2 regions of the Serratia sp. 25CWL12 genome follow, and region 2 is predicted to be linked to the other one. Evidence: predicted binding sites of a transcription regulator. Region 2 holds the regulator's gene; the other holds the start of a gene.
The links. The regulator PhoB, encoded in region 2, activates phosphate uptake and scavenging genes when phosphate is short. The targets are predictions, from matches to a motif close to CTGTCATAAAACTGNCNNAT.
Positions count from the first base shown of each region.

Region 1 (9,278 bases), 1.2 Mb from region 2:
CCCTTCAAAACCCAAACCATGGCGCTTTAACATCGAATCGGTAAAGTACACCAGACCATAACCGGTGGCCTCAGGGCGAATCAGACTGCCGCCAAACGACAATCCTTTACCGGTAAATACACAACCGGTGTTGTTGGAAAGCTTTTTCATCATGCCAGCCATAAAGCCCACTTCGCGACCACCTACGCCGATGTCCCCGGCGGGTACGTCAGTATCTGGGCCCAGGTGACGGTAAAGTTCGGTCATTAAGGCCTGGCAAAAACGCATGATTTCGCCCTGGCTTTTACCCTTCGGATCAAAGTCTGAACCACCTTTGCCACCACCCATTGGTAGTGTGGTGAGGGCATTCTTGAAGGTTTGCTCAAAACCCAGGAACTTCAGAATGGAGGTGTTGACTGAAGGGTGGAAACGCATCCCCCCTTTGTATGGCCCAATAGCGGAGTTGAACTGGATACGATAAGCGCGGTTAACGCGAACCTGCCCCTGATCGTCAATCCAACTGACGCGGAACTGAATGATGCGCTCAGGCTCCACCAAACGTTCGAGCAATGCGTAGTCACGATAATGCGGATTGCGTTCGATAAATGGCCACAAAGAGGTAAATACTTCCCGAACTGCCTGCAGATATTCTGGTTGATGCGAGTTATGACGTTGTAAAGATTTTAGAAAGGATTCTAGCGATACAGCCTGTTCCATGGATAGCTCCTGTTTAGCATTTTGGTTCCCCTCTTTTAATGATCTATCTCACAGTTGGGGGAGGATGTTGTGTCTATACCGACTATAGCATTGAGAGGCGGCTGATTAACAAGCAATAAATGAAGAAAACATGATGAAAAACGCCCGCATTAGGCGGGCGTGGGTATAACGAGGTTGTGAGTGCTTACTTACTTTATTCTTCTTCACGCAATGGCACAATCAGCATATCGATGTGTACCGTATTGATGAGTTGGCGGGCGGAAGACATCAGTTTGCTCCAAAAATCCTGATGGTGCCCACAGAGTACCAAATCCATATCGTACTTTTTGATTGCATCAACCAAGACCTGTGCCAAGTCACCGCTACCACTGAGGGTTTCGGTAATCGGGTAGCCGGCATTTTGCGATAGTTCGCTTAATGCTCGATGGGTTTCTTCAGAAATGCGTTGTTGCATATCGCCAAGATTGACATCAATTAGGCCGGTATACAGGTCGGAATAGTTAACATCAACGTGGATCAGGGAGACTTTGGCATTGTATGGCCGAGCCATTGATACCGCCTTCTCAACCAGGATTTTGCTTTCTGGGGACAGGTCAACCGCGATCAGTATGTGTTTGTAAGCCATAAAAAAACTCCCTCTCTATATATGCCGATTAAAGTGTGCAGGCATTCAGTGTTTCAGCTTGGTGCTTTCATCTCTCCTGCATCATACCATCCAGATAACATCGTGATATGTTGAGGCGATCACAATGCATTGCATCAATGGGTTAGTCGCTGATGTAAAAAAACAGTGTAGCTTGGATGAACTGGGTTAAAAAACGTTATCGGTATTTAACCGCGTTAGTGTCAATGTTTTCATGATAGGTCGGTTTAATATTACTGCATTGTTAAATTGCGCGTTAAGAATTTTAACAATTTTAATAAATTTGATACAACACGCGTGTTCATTTGCATGCCATATTCTACAATAGTGAATATAGCGATTAGCTAGATCATTTCTCCTTAAGCTGACAGAAGCGTCAATTCAATATTATCCACAGCTAGGCTTCTGTGGCGGTTATTGAAGGGGGAAATTCAGGGGTAAAAAATATGCTAGGAGGATGGGAGCCACAGGCTCCGACAGCATTGGGTAAGAAGTAGGGCTGTTGGCTCGGCGGTTGGTCGGGTTAGTACGCCTTGAGGAGGTCATCATGATTAGTACCGTTGCGCTGTTTTGGGCTCTGTGTGTGATATGCGTGGTTAACCTGGCTCGGTATTTATCTTCTCTGCGTGCGCTGTTATTTGTTTTACGCGGCTGCGACCCATTACTGTACCAATATGTTGATGGTAGCGGCTTTTTTACGTCCCATGGACAACCCCGCAAACAGATACGGCTGGTGAGCTATATTTTTTCTCAGCGATATATTGAGCATCATGATCCTGAATTTATTCGCCGCTGTCAGCGGGTACGTGGTCAATTTTTGCTGACGTTGTCGCTGGGGGGATTGGTGATTGTTAGCCTGTCGACGATGGCGGTCTACTATTAGCTCATGAGGTTGATTCAAGCAAAAAAATGGCGGCCAATATGACCGCCATTTAGCGCTAAATCAGTTTCAGTGCTAGCCAGTAAAGGCCCCCGGAAAGTAGCAGCGACACCGGTAGGGTCAGTACCCAGGCCAGTAGAATGCTCTTCACGGTTTTACTCTGTACGCCACCACCGTCAACGATCATGGTGCCCGCAACAGCGGAAGAGAGCACATGGGTAGTGGAGACGGGCATACCGGTATAGCTGGCAACACCAATTGACAGTGCAGCAGTCATCTGAGCTGATACCCCTTGGGCATAAGTCATGCCTTTCTTGCCAATTTTTTCGCCAATAGTGGTTGCCACTCGTCTCCAACCTATCATGGTACCAATGGACAGCGCCAAGGCGACCGCCACGATAATCCAGGTTGGTGCATACTCGACGGTTTGCAATAAATCGGAACGTAGTTTTTTGAGGAACCGTTGATCATCCGCAGAGATTTCCGGCAGCTTGGCTATTTTCCCTGCCGTATCGGTAACGCACATTAACAGACGGCGCAGATGACTGCGTTGTTCTACCGTCAGTTGGTCGTAACTTTGCAGATTGTCCAACAGGGCCAGAGAACGGTCTATGGCGATCAGCGCGCGTGCACTGTCACAGTGGAACTGAACCGGTTGATTCTCTGTGGGTAGTGTATTCTCAGCAGTGGGTGCCAAGGGGGCTTGTCCGATCACATGAGTCAGCGACTCACCATGCTGCTGGTAGAATTGCTGCAGGTGAACGACAGCATCCCGTGTACGGGTAATGTCATAACCCGTTGCGCTCATATTGAGCACAAAACCGGCCGGGGCAACGCCAATCAGCACCAGCATAATCAACCCGATACCTTTTTGACCATCGTTAGCACCGTGTGAAAAACTGACACCAATAGCGGACATGATCAGGGCGATACGTGTCCAGAATGGCGGCTTACGTTTGCCATCGACCTTTTCACGTTCAGCCGGTGTCATATGAATGCGTTGGCGTTTTTTGGTATTACTCCAGTAATGGCGCAGTATAAATACCATCAAGCCAGCAACCATCATACCCACCAGTGGGGATAAGATCAGCGACAGGAAGATGGCGATCATTTTCGGCACATTCAGTGCGTCCACGACGGAGGTGCTAGTGACGAGTGCATTGGTTAAACCAACACCAATAATCGCGCCAATCAAGGTATGGGAACTGGAAGCGGGCAAGCCAAAATACCAGGTGCCGAGATTCCAGATAATCGCTGCCAGTAACATGGAAAAAACCATGGCTAAGCCTTGTGTTGAACTGACGTTCAGCAACAGATCGGTTGGCAACAGGTGAACAATGGCATAGGCAACGCTCAAACCGCCGAGCATAACCCCAAGAAAGTTGAATACACCAGCCATAACGACCGCAAATTGCGAACGCATAGCGCGAGTATAAATGACAGTAGCAACCGCGTTGGCCGTATCGTGAAAACCATTGATGGCTTCGTAAAACAATACGAACAACAAGGCAATAATTAACATTAGGCTGGTATGAAAATCCAGGCCAGAGAACAAATGTAGCATATAAGTGTCACGCCAGGTTTGTGGACTTGATCGCCGCGCATTATCAGTGACAATGGGTCTCTGGGAAAAGGGAAATATGACGTTTTTTTGACGTGACGATGACAAAAGGTCTCAATGCCTTAGAGTAATCAAATAATTTCAGTATGTTACCGCTTTTTACCTGGGGTAACATTTTCTTGTTCTTCCGTTGGCTTGCTCTATCGATACCTTTACAATCGATCCCATTGAGTTAGCGCGGTGCTGGCAGTGAAACAACAAAAGAGGCTTCGGTGGAACAATTTGATGTGGTAATCATTGGCGCGGGAGCCGCAGGCATGTTTTGTGCTGCTCAGGCCGGGCAACTGGGTCGCCGGGTGCTGCTGCTGGATAACGGCAAAAAACCAGGCCGCAAGATCCTGATGTCCGGTGGAGGGCGATGCAATTTTACCAATATGTATACGGAGCCCGCTGCCTATCTTTCAAATAATCCCCATTTTTGTAAATCCGCATTGGCACGTTATACCCAGTGGGATTTTATCGATCTGATTAATCGCTATGGCATTGCTTACCATGAAAAAACACTGGGGCAACTGTTTTGCGATGATTCTGCACAGCAGGTTGTTGATCTGCTGCTAAAAGAGTGTGAACTCGGTCAGGTGACGATCCGCTTACGCAGTGAAGTCCTGAGTATTAAACAGGGAGAGAGCGGATTTGAGCTAGCAACCAATAATGGTGATGTGAGCACTCACTCACTTGTTGTGGCCACCGGGGGACTTTCGATGCCAGGGTTAGGGGCGTCGCCATTCGGTTACCAACTGGCTGAACAGTTTGGTTTAAACGTACTCCCTACCCGAGCTGGGTTGGTCCCCTTTACCTTGCATAAACCGCTACTGGAGCAATCTCAAGTGCTTTCCGGCGTCTCGCTGCCTGCGCTGATCACGGCAGACAATGGCACCCAGTTTCGTGAAAGCATTCTGTTTACCCATCGGGGGCTTTCTGGCCCCGCCGTCTTGCAAGTTTCCAGCTATTGGCAACCCGGTGAGTATGTGAGTGTTAACTTACTTCCTACACTGGATCTGGTGGCGGTTTTGCATGAACAACGACAAGCCCATCCCAACCAGAGCCTGAAAAATACACTGGCGCTACATCTGCCCAAGCGTCTGGTGGAGTTTCTGCAAACACTGGGGCAATTGCCGGATGTCACATTAAAACAACTGACTCCGGCACAGCAGACAGCCGTGATTGAAAACCTGCAAAATTGGCGCATACAACCCAATGGAACGGAAGGTTATCGTACTGCGGAAGTGACATTAGGTGGCGTAGATACCAAGGAGTTGTCTTCCAAAACCATGGAGGCAAACAAGGTGCCCGGGCTCTATTTTATCGGTGAAGTGGTGGATGTAACAGGGTGGCTAGGGGGCTATAACTTCCAATGGGCCTGGAGTTCTGCCTGGGCTTGTGCACAGGCTTTGGCTGCTGCGCAGAGATAATAACGTTTTCTTTATGGTTAACCTCACGGGTTGATGATTCTCATTTGGCTGAAGCTAACCTAGATCAACGCTCATAAAACCCAGATTATGGTGACGTTTATTCCATCAATTTATCGAGAGTCCCCTGGTTGTTAACGCTGCTCAGGGGCAGTCAATCTTTAACCAAAAATCACGATAGATGAGTTATGCAGACAAAGATTTCTGAATAAAACTCAACTATTGCGACCTTCTATAGAGTAAATTCCGATATTCCCCTCTGGTTTGTTAAGTTAATATTAAGTTTTACCAGCCCATCATTAATGTTATCTCTGCTTATCAATGAGTCAATTTGATTGATAATTTATCCATCACTAATAGAAAGATGGATTAGTGTTTTACGTAATTCTATTCGTGATTAAGTAAAAATTTATAGGGGATCATCTAATATATTATGTCGGCTGAATTGATAAATATGCCCTTCTATATCCTATAATGATTTTTTTATTTTTTTGAATTTAAATGCTGTTTTTATTTGTTTTACTATATTTTTATTCTGATTTTAGTTTGAAATTAAATTGTCACTGTCGCATTTTCTTTATTTTCTCATTTTATTTCGTGGGTATTATTTTTCACTTAAAAATAGATAATGGCTAATATTTCATAAGAATGATTTAGCTGGGTTATTAATGGCACCATTAAGGTTGATGCGATATCGGGTTTCCTTTCACGAAGTTAATATCATCGAAAATTAAAATTTATCTCTGTGTAAGTCGTCTTTTCGACCGATATCCCTATTGGCTCAATTCGTAGAATTATTCTTTTTTTCTTTTTCGCTCTTGGGAATAACTGCCATGAAAATTTATCTGTACCATAACCTCAATCCGAACCAAATCCCCGGATATGACAAGTTTGTGCAGGCTATCACGGCAGATAATTTTACCCAGGCTGACGTGCGGAAAATTGATACCAACCTCTATCGTGCGCGGCTCAATATACGCGACCGATTACTTTTTTCGTTTTATCGCTACAACCATGAAACGGTTTGCCTGGTGCTGGAGTACCTCCCCAATCACGCCTACCACACCTCACGCTTTATTCGCCAACAGGTGGTGATTGATGAAGAGCGCCTGCAGCCAGTACTGAATCCCGACGAGGTGGAGCCTGAACCGATGGCTTACATCAATGTGACACCGGGCCGATTCTATCGGCTAGATAAAATGTTGTCGTTTGATGATGATCAGCAAGCGTTGTTTGAACATCCTCTACCTTTGGTGATTGTGGGTTCCGCAGGTAGTGGTAAAACGGCATTGGTGCTGGAGAAAATGAAGCAGGCGACGGGGGAGATCCTTTATCTCAGCCTCTCTTCTTTTCTGGTTGAGAAGGCGCGGACACTTTACCGGGCCAGTGGCGAAGAAAATGAATTGCAACAGGTGGATTTTCTCTCCTTGCGTGAGTTTCTGGAGATGCTGAGTGTTCCAGAGGGAAAAGAGGTGACCTTCAATGCGTTTAATTCCTGGTTGCCGCGCAATAAAGTAACGGCCTCTTTGGGGTCGGCGCATACTCTGTTTGAAGAGTTTCGTGGTGTGATTGGCGCTTCGGTATCAGAACAGGGGCCTTTGAGTCGTGAAGCCTATCTGGCATTGGGGATCAAGCAATCTCTTTATCCTGTAGAGGCTCGGGGCGAAGTCTATGTGCTGTTTGAACGCTATGTTGCTTGGTTGAAACAATCTCGGCAGTACGATACCAACCTGCTCAGCCACCAATACTTATCACGTGCAACGCCGAGCTACGATTTTATCTTTATCGATGAAATTCAGGATATGACGCCTATCCAGTTGTTTCTGATACTAAAAACATTACGTACTGCTAACCAGTTTCTGCTCTGTGGTGATGCCAATCAGGTGGTTCATCCCAATTTTTTCTCTTGGAGCAAACTCAAAAGTCTGTTCTTCCAGCATCATCAGGGGAGTGATGCGGGTATCCGGATTTTACAAGCGAACTACCGCAACGCGCCACATGTCACCAACCTGGCTAATCGTCTACTGCAGCTTAAACAAACCCGGTTCGGTGCCATTGACAGAGAGAGTCATTATGTTGTCAAAAGTGGTGGTCAGACTGAGGGCTTTGTCTCCCTGTTAGAAGATAAAAACAGTGTAAAGAAGGAGTTAAACGAAAAAACGGCACGTTCAGCTAACGTGGCCGTTGTGGTGATGCACCCAGAGCAAAAAGAGTTGGCTAGGCGCTGGTTTAAAACTCCGCTGGTGTTCTCGGTTCAAGAAGTCAAAGGGTTGGAATATGAAACGGTGATTTTATTTAACTTGGTGAGCGAAGCCAGCAAGGTGTTCGATGATATCTGTCAGGGTGTCTCTGTTGAGGACCTTGAAGGAGAAGCGCGGCGTTATGCGCGCCCACGTGACAAACAGGATCGCTCAGCGGAAATTTACAAATTCTTTATCAATGCATTGTACGTTGCCATTACTCGAGCTACCCACAATGTTTATCTGGTGGAGCAACGTATACAGCATCCGCTGTGGTCATTACTGGCACTTTCTCACAGTACCAAGGCTGAGGAGCTGCGCGAAGAGTCGTCAAGTTTGGATGAATGGCAAGAGGCTGCCCGTCAATTGGAACGCCAGGGTAAGCAAGAACAAGCCGATGCGATCCGCGAGCAGATAACACAGCAGCAGGGTGTTTCCTGGCAGGTTATTGATCCGGTGATGGTCGGTCTGGGCCAGTGGCCACAACCGATTATTGCAGAGAGCAGCAATAAAGCCTCAACATTACAGGCTGTCAACAGCGATTTAACGCTGGCATAGTTTTGACCTATAACGTTTATGGATGACACCCCAAGGCGACTAGGGACCAAAGCGACGTAAGCAGCAGATAAAATTTATGTATTTTAAAATGCTCTATCTGGGGTGTTCTACATTCCAACGTCATTTTTCCGATGTATGGTATCGCTAATTTTTAATATGTTAGCGAATCAGACTTCAACATCGATACTGGCAGCAACGACAAGGCGAGCTTGCTGAATGGGTACCCCGGCAGATTTGTTGCTCCCTCACGGTCACATGGCTGATCATGCCGCGGGCTTCTCATCATTGCGGTCTATTTGCATATGCTGATATTGGTGCAATGTGACTTAAATCAAAAAATGATCTCAGAAACGATTTACTATTGAACAGGGTCTATTATTGATTATGTTCAATTACGTTTAGACGAGGAGTGCTGTGATGCCATGGGGTCATGAAATTCAACAGGCAATTAATTTGTTAGAGGGATGTCAGCACCATAATGCAGACCATCTTCCTTGTCCTGCTAGGGGCGACCAGCCAGGAGCAGTGGGTACCTGCGCAGAAAAAATCATGCCGCTGATCATCTTGATTAATGCCTTCGCTGATGTACTGCCGCAGCATCAGGAGTTACATCGTGTAGGTATGAAGCTGGAGGAGAAGGGGTTGATTAAGAAACTGGAGCCGGGGGAGAGTTATAGCCAAAATGCGTTGAATTATTTGAGTGCTTTGGTTGAGTCTTAGGCCGCTAGCGATAGATCTTGATGGCGCAATTAAAAGTCAAGAATATCAATTATTCGAGTAGAAACCCAAGGCCTCGTCTTGCGTAAACAGCAATCGTTGTGTTGTCATTTCTCGGTAGCGTGAGTGACGACGGCATGATCATGGTATTTCATCAACAGCGGCTGCGGTCAGATTACCGGTTTGCTGTGCCAATTGTAGATAGTAACGTACCCCGGCAATCATCGCCCGTTCGTCAGGTGAGAAGCTGGTGTTATGTAGTGCCGCATTATTAGCTCCCGCTTCGCCGACACCGAGCCAGGCAAAACAGACTGGGGCAATCTGCTGATATTCTGAAAAATCCTCTCCCACTGACATGGGTAAGGCGGCTAGGTGAAATGCCTCTGCCCCCAATGCTAGGCGAGCTGCACGACCTGCCAACTCGCAAAGTTGCGGATCGTTATTGATGGCGCTGTAATCCCACTCATCGAAGCGGATATCGCACTTACAGCGATAAGCCTGTGCGGTGGAATGA
Region 1 is NZ_CM147698.1:4,352,125-4,361,402, forward strand. Features, by position in the region: gene gdhA (NADP-specific glutamate dehydrogenase) at 1-696, opposite strand, end outside; gene uspA (universal stress protein UspA) at 890-1,321, opposite strand; gene uspB (universal stress protein UspB) at 1,887-2,222, shown strand; gene pitA (inorganic phosphate transporter PitA) at 2,278-3,783, opposite strand; gene ACX9GV_RS18950 (BaiN/RdsA family NAD(P)/FAD-dependent oxidoreductase) at 4,053-5,252, shown strand; gene ACX9GV_RS18955 (UvrD-helicase domain-containing protein) at 6,083-8,047, shown strand; gene ACX9GV_RS18960 (hypothetical protein) at 8,465-8,767, shown strand; gene ACX9GV_RS18965 (M20 metallopeptidase family protein) at 8,906-9,278, opposite strand, start outside.
Region 1: a site for PhoB is predicted at 3,858-3,877, ahead of pitA (inorganic phosphate transporter PitA). Genes of this name have one in related genera too.

Region 2 (9,278 bases):
GGGGCCGCTGCCGGTAAATCAACTGTTTTTGCGGTGATCATTGGTACTGGGTGTGGTGCCGGTGTGGCCATTAACGGCCAGGTACATGCCGGGGGAAATGGGATTTCCGGTGAATGGGGCCATAATCCTCTCCCTTGGCTGGATGATGATGAACTGCGTTTTCGTGCTGAAGTGCCTTGCTACTGTGGCAAACAAGGGTGTATTGAAACTTTTATTTCCGGCACCGGGTTTGCCACAGATTACGCACGGCTGAGTGGCCATCGGCTGAAAGGCGATGAGATTATGGCATTGGTGGCGCAGCAGGATAAACTGGCGTTGTTGGCCATACAGCGTTACGAGTTACGGCTAGCAAAATCGTTAGCTCATGTGATCAACCTCTTTGACCCTGATGTGATCGTACTCGGCGGGGGAATGAGCAATATCGCGCGTTTGTATCAGACTGTACCGCCACAACTGAAATCCTGGGTATTTGGCGGGGAGTGTCAAACCCCGGTTCGCCAAGCGATGCACGGGGATTCCAGCGGTGTAAGGGGTGCGGCATGGTTGTGGCCACTCTAGCCCGGTTGTTGTTTACCTCTTGGCGATTGGGGCATTCTCACTGCGCACCCGCTCAATATGGATGGTCAAAAACATCATCTCCTCATGGGTTAACGAGTGCTGATAGTGTTGAGCGATATATTGGTTTATTTTGCCAACGCAGGCGAAGGATTCGCCATATTTATCCTTGACCACCTGATAGAGCGAATCATCATGGCTGTCGACGTAATTTTTACCTAACAAACGTTGGGCAAAGAATTTCAAATGAGTGAGAAAGCGGTGGTAACTCAGGGTTTCCTCATTATAGTCAAAGCGGAAATGGTATTTGACGATATTGAGGATCTCCTGCATCACCCGGGTGATATGCAGCGTATTGTGCATTTCGTCATTTAACTGGGCATTGACCAAGTGCAAGGCAATAAAACCGGCTTCGTCCTCCGGTAAGGTGACCGCCAATCGTTGAGTAATGATATTTAAAGCCTCCAGCCCAACAGCAAATTCGTTTGAATAGAGTTTCTTTATTTCCCATAACAAGACGTTCTTGATAGCCAGACCCTGTGCATGGCGTTGCAAGGCGAAATGGATGTGGTCAGTCAATGTAATGTAAACAATATTATGCAATTTGCCCGGTAAGCGTTCGCGGGCGAGGGTGATGATTTTATCCGCCGTAGTGATGCAGGTTAATGGGATCTCTGCCAACAGTTCTTTGTAGCGTTCACCGATTTCACCACTATTGAGAGTGAACACCTTTTCGATCAGGCTTTCATCCACCGGATCGCCACTTTTCTTTTTAAAGCCGATGCCACGCCCCATAACGACCGTCTCTTCCTGGCGCTCGTTTAGCGTAATTACCACGTTGTTATTGAGGATCTTGGCGATGTTCATGGCGGTTCCTTGTCTGCTAAAAACAAAAAAACCTGACCCCGGAAGAACTCCCGAAAGTCAGGTTTTGCCTGTATTCACAGTAACAATCCTGTTATTTCAGACATGATAACGATTTTCATTCGTCGCTCAATGCTTTTCACGATGTACTGTCGCAGTGATCACACTATGGCCACTAAGGCGATTCAACACGGTACTGGGCATCTAAACGGCTTAACCCCAATCCATTGATTTTCTTTACCTTAATTTGCACGGGAATGCGCTCTTTCATGGCTTCAATATGACTGATGACACCGATGGTTTTACCCGTGGCGTTAAGGTTGTCTAGCGCATCCAAGGCGGTATCTAATGTTTCTGCATCCAAGGTACCGAAACCTTCATCCAGGAACAGTGAATCGATACTGGTTTTGTGGCTCACCAGGTCTGATAGCGCCAAGGCTAATGCCAGGCTGACCAGAAAGCTTTCCCCACCGGAAAGGGTACGAGTATCACGCAGAGCGTCCGCTTGCCAGGTATCGACAACCTGTAACTCCAGCGTATCCGTCGTTTTACGTTGTAGCAGGTAGCGGCCATGCAAACGGGCAAGCTGGATATTGGCCAGATAAACCAAATGATCAAGGGTCAAGCCTTGGGCGAACTTGCGGAACTTGTCCCCCTCTTTGGAACCAATGAGTTGATTGAGCAAACTCCAGTCGTCATGTTGCTGTTGGCAGTGGGTAATCTGGGTTAACAATGATTGCTGATGAAGACGACGTTCGGCATCGCTGCCCAATTGGTTACGGACCTCCCCTTGACGCTGCTGCAACAGTTTTAACTGTTCCGCTATGCCATTCAACGCAGTAGCCAGTTGCTCGGTACTGGTGAGTCGCTCATCCAAACCACTGGGTTGATTTTGGCGCTGCTGTTCTTGCGTTTGTATCGCCTGAGCCAACAGGGTGGAGGCTTGCAACTGGCGTTGTTGTAACTGTTCTTTATAGTGTTGCAACTGCTGGCGCTGTTCATCACCCAATAAGGCGGCGTTGAATGACGCTTCGTCGGCAAAGTCACTGTTAGCCAATGCGAGCTGCCATTGCTGTTCGGCCTGCTGTAGCCGCGCATGATGTTGTTGCTGCTGCTGTTGTAATGCCAGTTGTTGACCCGCCAGACGATCCCGCAGTACCAGGGCTTGCTGCAACTGTTCTGTGGCTTGCTGGCAGGCATTTTCCACCCGGTTTTGTGCGAGTCTCAGTTGTTCAGTTACCTCGGCCACCGACTGTTCGCCAAACAGCGCGATGCGTTCAGCGGTGAGGTTAGTCAGTTGTTGCTCACTGGTCTGACAATCATGTTGCCACTTGGCTAATTGCTGTTGAGTTTCAGCTTGCTGTTGCGTTAGCCGCTCAAAACGTTCATTCAAGAGTACCGCTTCCTGCTGAGAACCAAAGTGCTGGTTTTGCAGGGTGGTTAATTCCTCTTTGGTTTGTTGTATCGCGCGCGTGATTTGCTCATGTTGTTGCAGTAACTGTTGATTAGCCTGTTCTTCACTGTCGCAAGCGGTTAACCAGGTTGATAACTGCGTGTGGTCTTGCAGTGTAAAATTGCAAGCCAAGGGGGCGCTAATTTGTTGCCCGTTTTTGATCAGTTGTTCCTGTTGCTGTAACCCTTGGTTAACGGCGGTTTGCAGCTGTTGTTGCTGCTGTTTCAGGCTTTCACTTTGCGTGCGCAGTTTGGTGCCCAAGGTATGTAACTCGTCGGTTTTTGCGCGTAATTCAGTGGCTTGTTGTTCCGTCTCGCTCGGTTTCAGCGCCTGGTACTGCTTGATTGCCGGGTGCTGTGTCGAGCCACACAAGGGGCAAGGGGCATCAGTGATCAAACGTGCTCGTTCGGCTTCCAGGCTGACGATACGTTTTTCAAACTCAAGGTTTTTCTCCACCGCCAACAAATGGGCCTTTTGCTGTTGGTACTGTTGGCGAGTCACCTCAAGTTGACGTTCCACCTCCATCAACTGTTGTTGCCGCTGGGTAAACTCCAACTGCTGTTGCTCAAGGTGTTGCTGATTTTGTTGAAACAATACCGCCAGATGGGACAACTGTTGGCGAATAGGCCGCTGCCCATTCAGTTCGGCCTGACGGGCCCGCAGTTTTTCTAACGGTGATTGGGCTTCAAGTGCGGCTTGCTGTGGTAACTGCTGCTCCAGTACCGTATTCAGTGAGGCTTGCTTGTGCTGATATTGTGCCGCCCAGGTGGTGAGTTCGGCTCGTCTTAGGGTCAGTTTTTCCAGCGCTTTTTGTTGCTCCTGACTGAGCTTTTGCTGATCGTCACCTTGTTTTGTTGCCTCGGCCAACTGGTGTCTCAGTTGGGCTATCTGCTGGTCTAATGGCGCTACTTTTTCAACAATCAATGTTTGCTGTTGTTGCTGGTATGCTGTTTGCGTTTGCTTTGCCGCCTGCGCTTGATCGGATTGTTGCTGTAATGGGGTCAAGGCAGTGAGTTGCTGTTGTTGTTGCTGCGCCAATTGTTCGGCTTGTTGTTGCAAAGACCGCGTCTCTTGCTGGCAACGCTGGCGTTCATCAAGCAGTGGGCGTAATTTTTCTGCGGGTTCACTGCGGGCCAACTGCTGTAATTGTGGTTCTGCTTGCTGATAGTCCTGTTTTACCCCAGCGAGTTGTTGCTGGTGGTGTTGCACTTGCTGCGCCGTGGTTTGCCACTGCTGTAGCCAGTTCAACTGATGTTGTAGCCGTTGCGTCTGTTGGTTTAAACCTTGCTCTTCACTATTGAGTTGGATGAGTTGATTTTCCAGCGTCTGGCGTAACTCCTCATTGAGCAGTTCAATGCCGTTAGCTTGCTGATGCAATACATCCAGCTCGATTTTTGCCTGTTTATGTCGTTCAAACACCCGGGCCGACAGTTGCCCATAAATTTCGCTGCCGGTCAGTTCTTCCAGTAACTCGGCACGTTCGTTAGGTTTGGCATTGAGAAATGCGGCGAATTGCCCCTGAGACAACATCATCGATTTGGTGAAACGGCCAAAATCCAGCCCAGTAATGGAGGCAATCAGCTCTTTTTTATCGGAAATTTTATCCGCCAAAATTTTGCCATTTTCTCGTAGCGCCAGTTCGACTTTAGGCGCCTGCAGGCTGCCATCCGGTGAGTTTTTCGCTCGACGTTGGCTCCAGAAGGCACGATAACCGATCCCTTTTACTTCAAACTCCACCTCTGCCAGTGACTCAGCGGTGTGCCGAGTCATCAGTTCATTCTGGCTGGCGCTGACCTCCAGACGCGGCGTCTGGTGATATAACGCCAGGCAGATAGCGTCCAGTAACGTGGTTTTACCCGCACCGGTGGGGCCGGTGATGGCAAACAGACCATTGCTGGCGAAAGGTTCAGCGGTGAAGTCAATTTTCCATTCACCTTGTAGCGAATTGAGGTTTTTCAGCCTTAAGCTCAGGATTTTCATGCGCAGGGCTCCTCAGGATGATGCAAGTCATTCACCACGTGCTGAAACAGTTGGCGCATCTGCTGTTGGCGTGCCTCGTCCAGGTCTGTTTCCAAGGCTAATCGCCGCTGGAACACCTCTTCGACACTCAATTCATTCAAGGTCTCTCTCTCTTGCCGGTCAATCGCCTGTTGCCGTTGCTGTTTACCACGTCGTAATAACACCACTTCAACCGGCAGATCTTCCGCTAACTGTTGAATGCGGCGCTGGATATCACTGAGATAATCCTGCGTAGCAACTTCGATATCCAGCCACACCGGTAATGTCCCCTCATAGTGGGCAAATTGCTGTAATTGCGTCTCGATTTGTGGCAAATCACCCTTGATCAACTGCATCGGCTGGAAAACAGGTACCTCCAGCGGCGTGACTTGCTGTAGTTCACCGGCGGCGAAATCAACCATCAATACGCTCTTGGCGCTACCCAATTCATCAAAACTGAGCGGGATTGGCGAACCGCTGTAACGGATATGCTGGGTTTTAGCGACACATTGCGAACGATGAATATGGCCCAACGCAATGTAGTCGGCGGGGGGGAATAACTGAGCAGGGAAGGCATCCAGCGTACCGATATAAATATCACGCACTGAATCTGAGGTGGTGACCCCCACGGTCGTCAGATGGCCGCTGGCAATAATCGGCAAGGCTAGGCCCAGGGCATCGCGCCGTGCACAGGCCAACTGATAAAGCTCATGGTAATGATTAGCGATAGCTTGTTGTAAAACCTGCTGTTTCTGGTTGCCCGATTCACCGGCCTGGCTGGTGACTAAATCCCGTGGGCGCAAGAAAGGCACCGCACAGAGCACCGCCCCTGGCTGGCCATCACGCTGGTTGAGCACTCGAATTTGTTGATCAACTTCGGCTTGCGCATTGGCAATTACTGTGGTGTTCAGGCAAGAGAGCAGTTCCCGTGATTCATTGAGTGTGGCCACTGAGTCATGATTGCCACCGAGTACCACCAACTGGCAACCGGTGTGTTGTAGTTGCACCACAAAACGGTTATACAGTTCCCGTGCGTAGCTAGGTGGGGAGCCGGTATCAAACAGATCACCGGCAACAATTAGCGCATCGACCTGATGCTGTTGCACCTGCTCAACCAGCCAACACAGAAAAGATTGATGCTCGGCGGCGCGGCTCTTGGTGAAAAAGTACTGGCCTAAATGCCAGTCAGAGGTATGGATCAGGCGCATGAATCTTCCAGGCTGACAACGATGATAGCACCAGAGTATATACCCAAGTTCCGTCAAGATGCAGGCAGGGGGCAAACGCTGAACAAGATGGATGGCGTTTTGTTAAGCAACTCGAAGTATTTTGTCTAGGATTGAAACAATCTCACTGCCAAGCGTCATCCCGAGGCAGTTTTATTCATATAACTGTCATAAAACTGACGCATAATATCCAAGCAGAGTGTAATAGGCCGCTAACACATTGGCAGGATTGACGATGGCAATACGTATACTGGTGGTAGAAGACGAAGCGCCGATCCGTGAAATGGTGTGCTTTGTGTTGGAACAGAATGGTTATCAACCATTGGAAGCTGAGGATTATGACAGCGCCGTAAAGAGCCTGTCTGAGCCGTTTCCTGATCTGGTATTACTGGACTGGATGTTGCCTGGTGGGTCCGGAATACAGTTTATCAAGTATATGAAGCGTGAGGCGATGACACGGGATATTCCGGTGATGATGCTGACCGCACGCGGAGAAGAAGAAGATCGGGTTCGAGGGTTGGAAGTGGGTGCCGATGACTATATCATCAAGCCTTTCTCGCCCAAGGAGCTGGTGGCCCGGATCAAAGCGGTGATGCGCCGTATTTCACCGATGGCCGTAGAGGAATTGATTGAAATGCAGGGGTTAAGCCTGGACCCTTCCTCACATCGAGTGATGGCTGATGAGCTGGCACTGGATATGGGGCCGACCGAGTTCAAGCTGTTGCACTTCTTTATGACCCATCCCGAACGTGTTTACAGCCGCGAGCAGTTGCTGAACAACGTTTGGGGCACTAACGTTTATGTAGAAGACCGTACTGTTGATGTCCATATCCGCCGATTGCGTAAGGCGCTGGAGAGCAGTGGTCATGATAGAATGGTGCAAACTGTTCGCGGTACCGGCTACCGTTTTTCAACGCGCTACTGACAGCCCTGTGCTGGAGAAAACACTATTGTGCTAGAACGCTTATCCTGGAAGAGACTGCTGCTGGAATTGGCCTTTTTTTGCTTCCCTGCTTTATTGCTTGGGTTGATTTTTGGTTATTTGTCTTGGTTGTTATTGGCATCGGTGTTGGTAGCCCTCGCCTGGAATTTCTATAACCAACTGAAACTTTCCCACTGGTTGTGGGTTGATCGTAGTATGACGCCGCCCCCGGGACATGGGAGCTGGGAACCGCTGTTTTATGGTTTGTATAAAATGCAGCAGCGTAACCGCCATCGCCGCCGCGAACTGGCCTTATTGATCAAACGTTTTCGTAGTGGTGCGGAGTCGTTACCCGATGCGGTAGTGATGACCACCGTAGAGGGTAATATCTTTTGGTGTAACGGCCTGGCGCAGCACTTGCTGGGTTTCCGCTGGCCGGAAGATAACGGTCAACATATTCTGAACCTGATACGTTATCCCGAATTTAGTCAATATCTGCAACAGCAGTCGTTCTTCAAACCTCTGACATTGCACTTAAATAACGAGCGCTTTGTTGAGTTCCGCATTATGCCTTATTCCGAAGGGCAATTGTTGATGGTGGCCCGTGATGTCACCCAGAAGCGTCAGTTGGAAGGGGCCCGGCGTAATTTTTTTGCCAATGTCAGCCATGAGTTGCGCACACCGTTAACGGTGTTGCAGGGCTATTTGGAGATGATGAGTGATGAAGCCCTTGAGGGCTCAGTGCGCGATAAAGCATTGAGTACCATGCAAGAACAGACCAAACGCATGGATGGCTTGGTGAAGCAGTTGCTCACGTTGTCACGTATTGAAACTGCGCCAAGTATCGCGATGAATCAAAAGGTGGATATTCCACGTATCCTGGGTGTATTGCAACGAGAGGCGCAATCCCTGAGTGCGGGGAATCACCAGATTAGCTTCCGGGTGAATGAAGATTTGCAGGTATTTGGTAACGAAGATCAACTACACAGTGCCGTATCGAACCTGGTGTATAACGCAGTGAATCACACGCCAAAGGGCACCCATATCGAGATAAGTTGGCAGCAGACGCCACTGGGTGCTCAGTTCCAGGTCAGTGATAATGGTCCAGGGATCGCTGCAGAACATATTCCGCGTTTGACCGAACGTTTCTACCGCGTTGATAAATCACGTTCACAGCAGACCGGCGGCAGTGGTTTGGGGTTGGCCATTGTTAAACATGCTCTGAGTCATCATGATTCACGCTTGGAGATTTTGAGTGACCCGGGCATAGGTACGCGCTTTATCTTTACGTTGCCGAAACGACTCATTGTGCCAGCCGCATCCATCGACAATAAGGTGAAAATGGGCGAGTAGTACCGCTGCGATTGTGCTATTTCTCCAGATACAGTGGATGAGCCTGAGCCCACCGGTACATTGAAATGCTCAGCTCATCATTTATTCTATTATTGGCAAAAAAAGCACAACTTGCGCGCTTAAGACATCAATAGCGGTTTTTTAATGTACAAGGTGGTCATATTTGTCACATTCCGTGTGTTTTTTGTTTAAAAATTAAACAGATCATATGGTATTTATTACGGATAAATTGAGATTATCGACTGGCTGTAAAACTATTTCTGGTATAAAACTCTGCTTTTTATTGTTCATCTTGCCTTTCAGGGCCATATCCTCTAAATAGCTTCGTCTGCAGATGGCTGATAATCGATAGAAGCTGCTGCAACTTGCATGAAGACGGGTATAAACGTTTAACTAAGTCTGCGTTGTTGGAGTAAACCTCCGCTTACTCTTCATCTTTAAGAATCAATCATTTATTCCATTTAACAGGCAGCGCAATCTCCTATGAGCCATCGCTTAGCGTCAAAAGATATCCTGGCATTAGGTTTTATGACTTTTGCTTTATTCGTCGGGGCAGGAAACATTATCTTCCCACCGATGGTCGGTCTACAGTCCGGTGAACATGTTTGGACTGCAGCAATCGGTTTTCTGGTGACAGCGGTGGGGTTACCGGTAGTCACCGTGATTGCACTGGCTCGTGTTGGCGGGGGGGTTGATACCCTTAGCGCGCCAATAGGGCGTTATGCAGGATTACTGCTGGCGACGGTCTGTTATCTCACCGTGGGGCCTCTGTTCGCTACGCCACGTACGGCGACCGTTTCATTTGAAGTGGGAATGGCTCCGTTGACCGGTGGTGGTGCCCTGCCACTATTTATCTATAGCCTAGTCTATTTTGTGCTGGTGATTGGCATCTCTTTATATCCGGGGC
Region 2 is NZ_CM147698.1:3,200,800-3,210,077, reverse strand. Features, by position in the region: gene mak (fructokinase) at 1-558, shown strand, start outside; gene licT (BglG family transcription antiterminator LicT) at 571-1,422, opposite strand; gene sbcC (exonuclease subunit SbcC) at 1,595-4,852, opposite strand; gene sbcD (exonuclease subunit SbcD) at 4,849-6,078, opposite strand; gene phoB (phosphate response regulator transcription factor PhoB) at 6,332-7,021, shown strand; gene phoR (phosphate regulon sensor histidine kinase PhoR) at 7,049-8,371, shown strand; gene brnQ (branched-chain amino acid transport system II carrier protein) at 8,855-9,278, shown strand, end outside.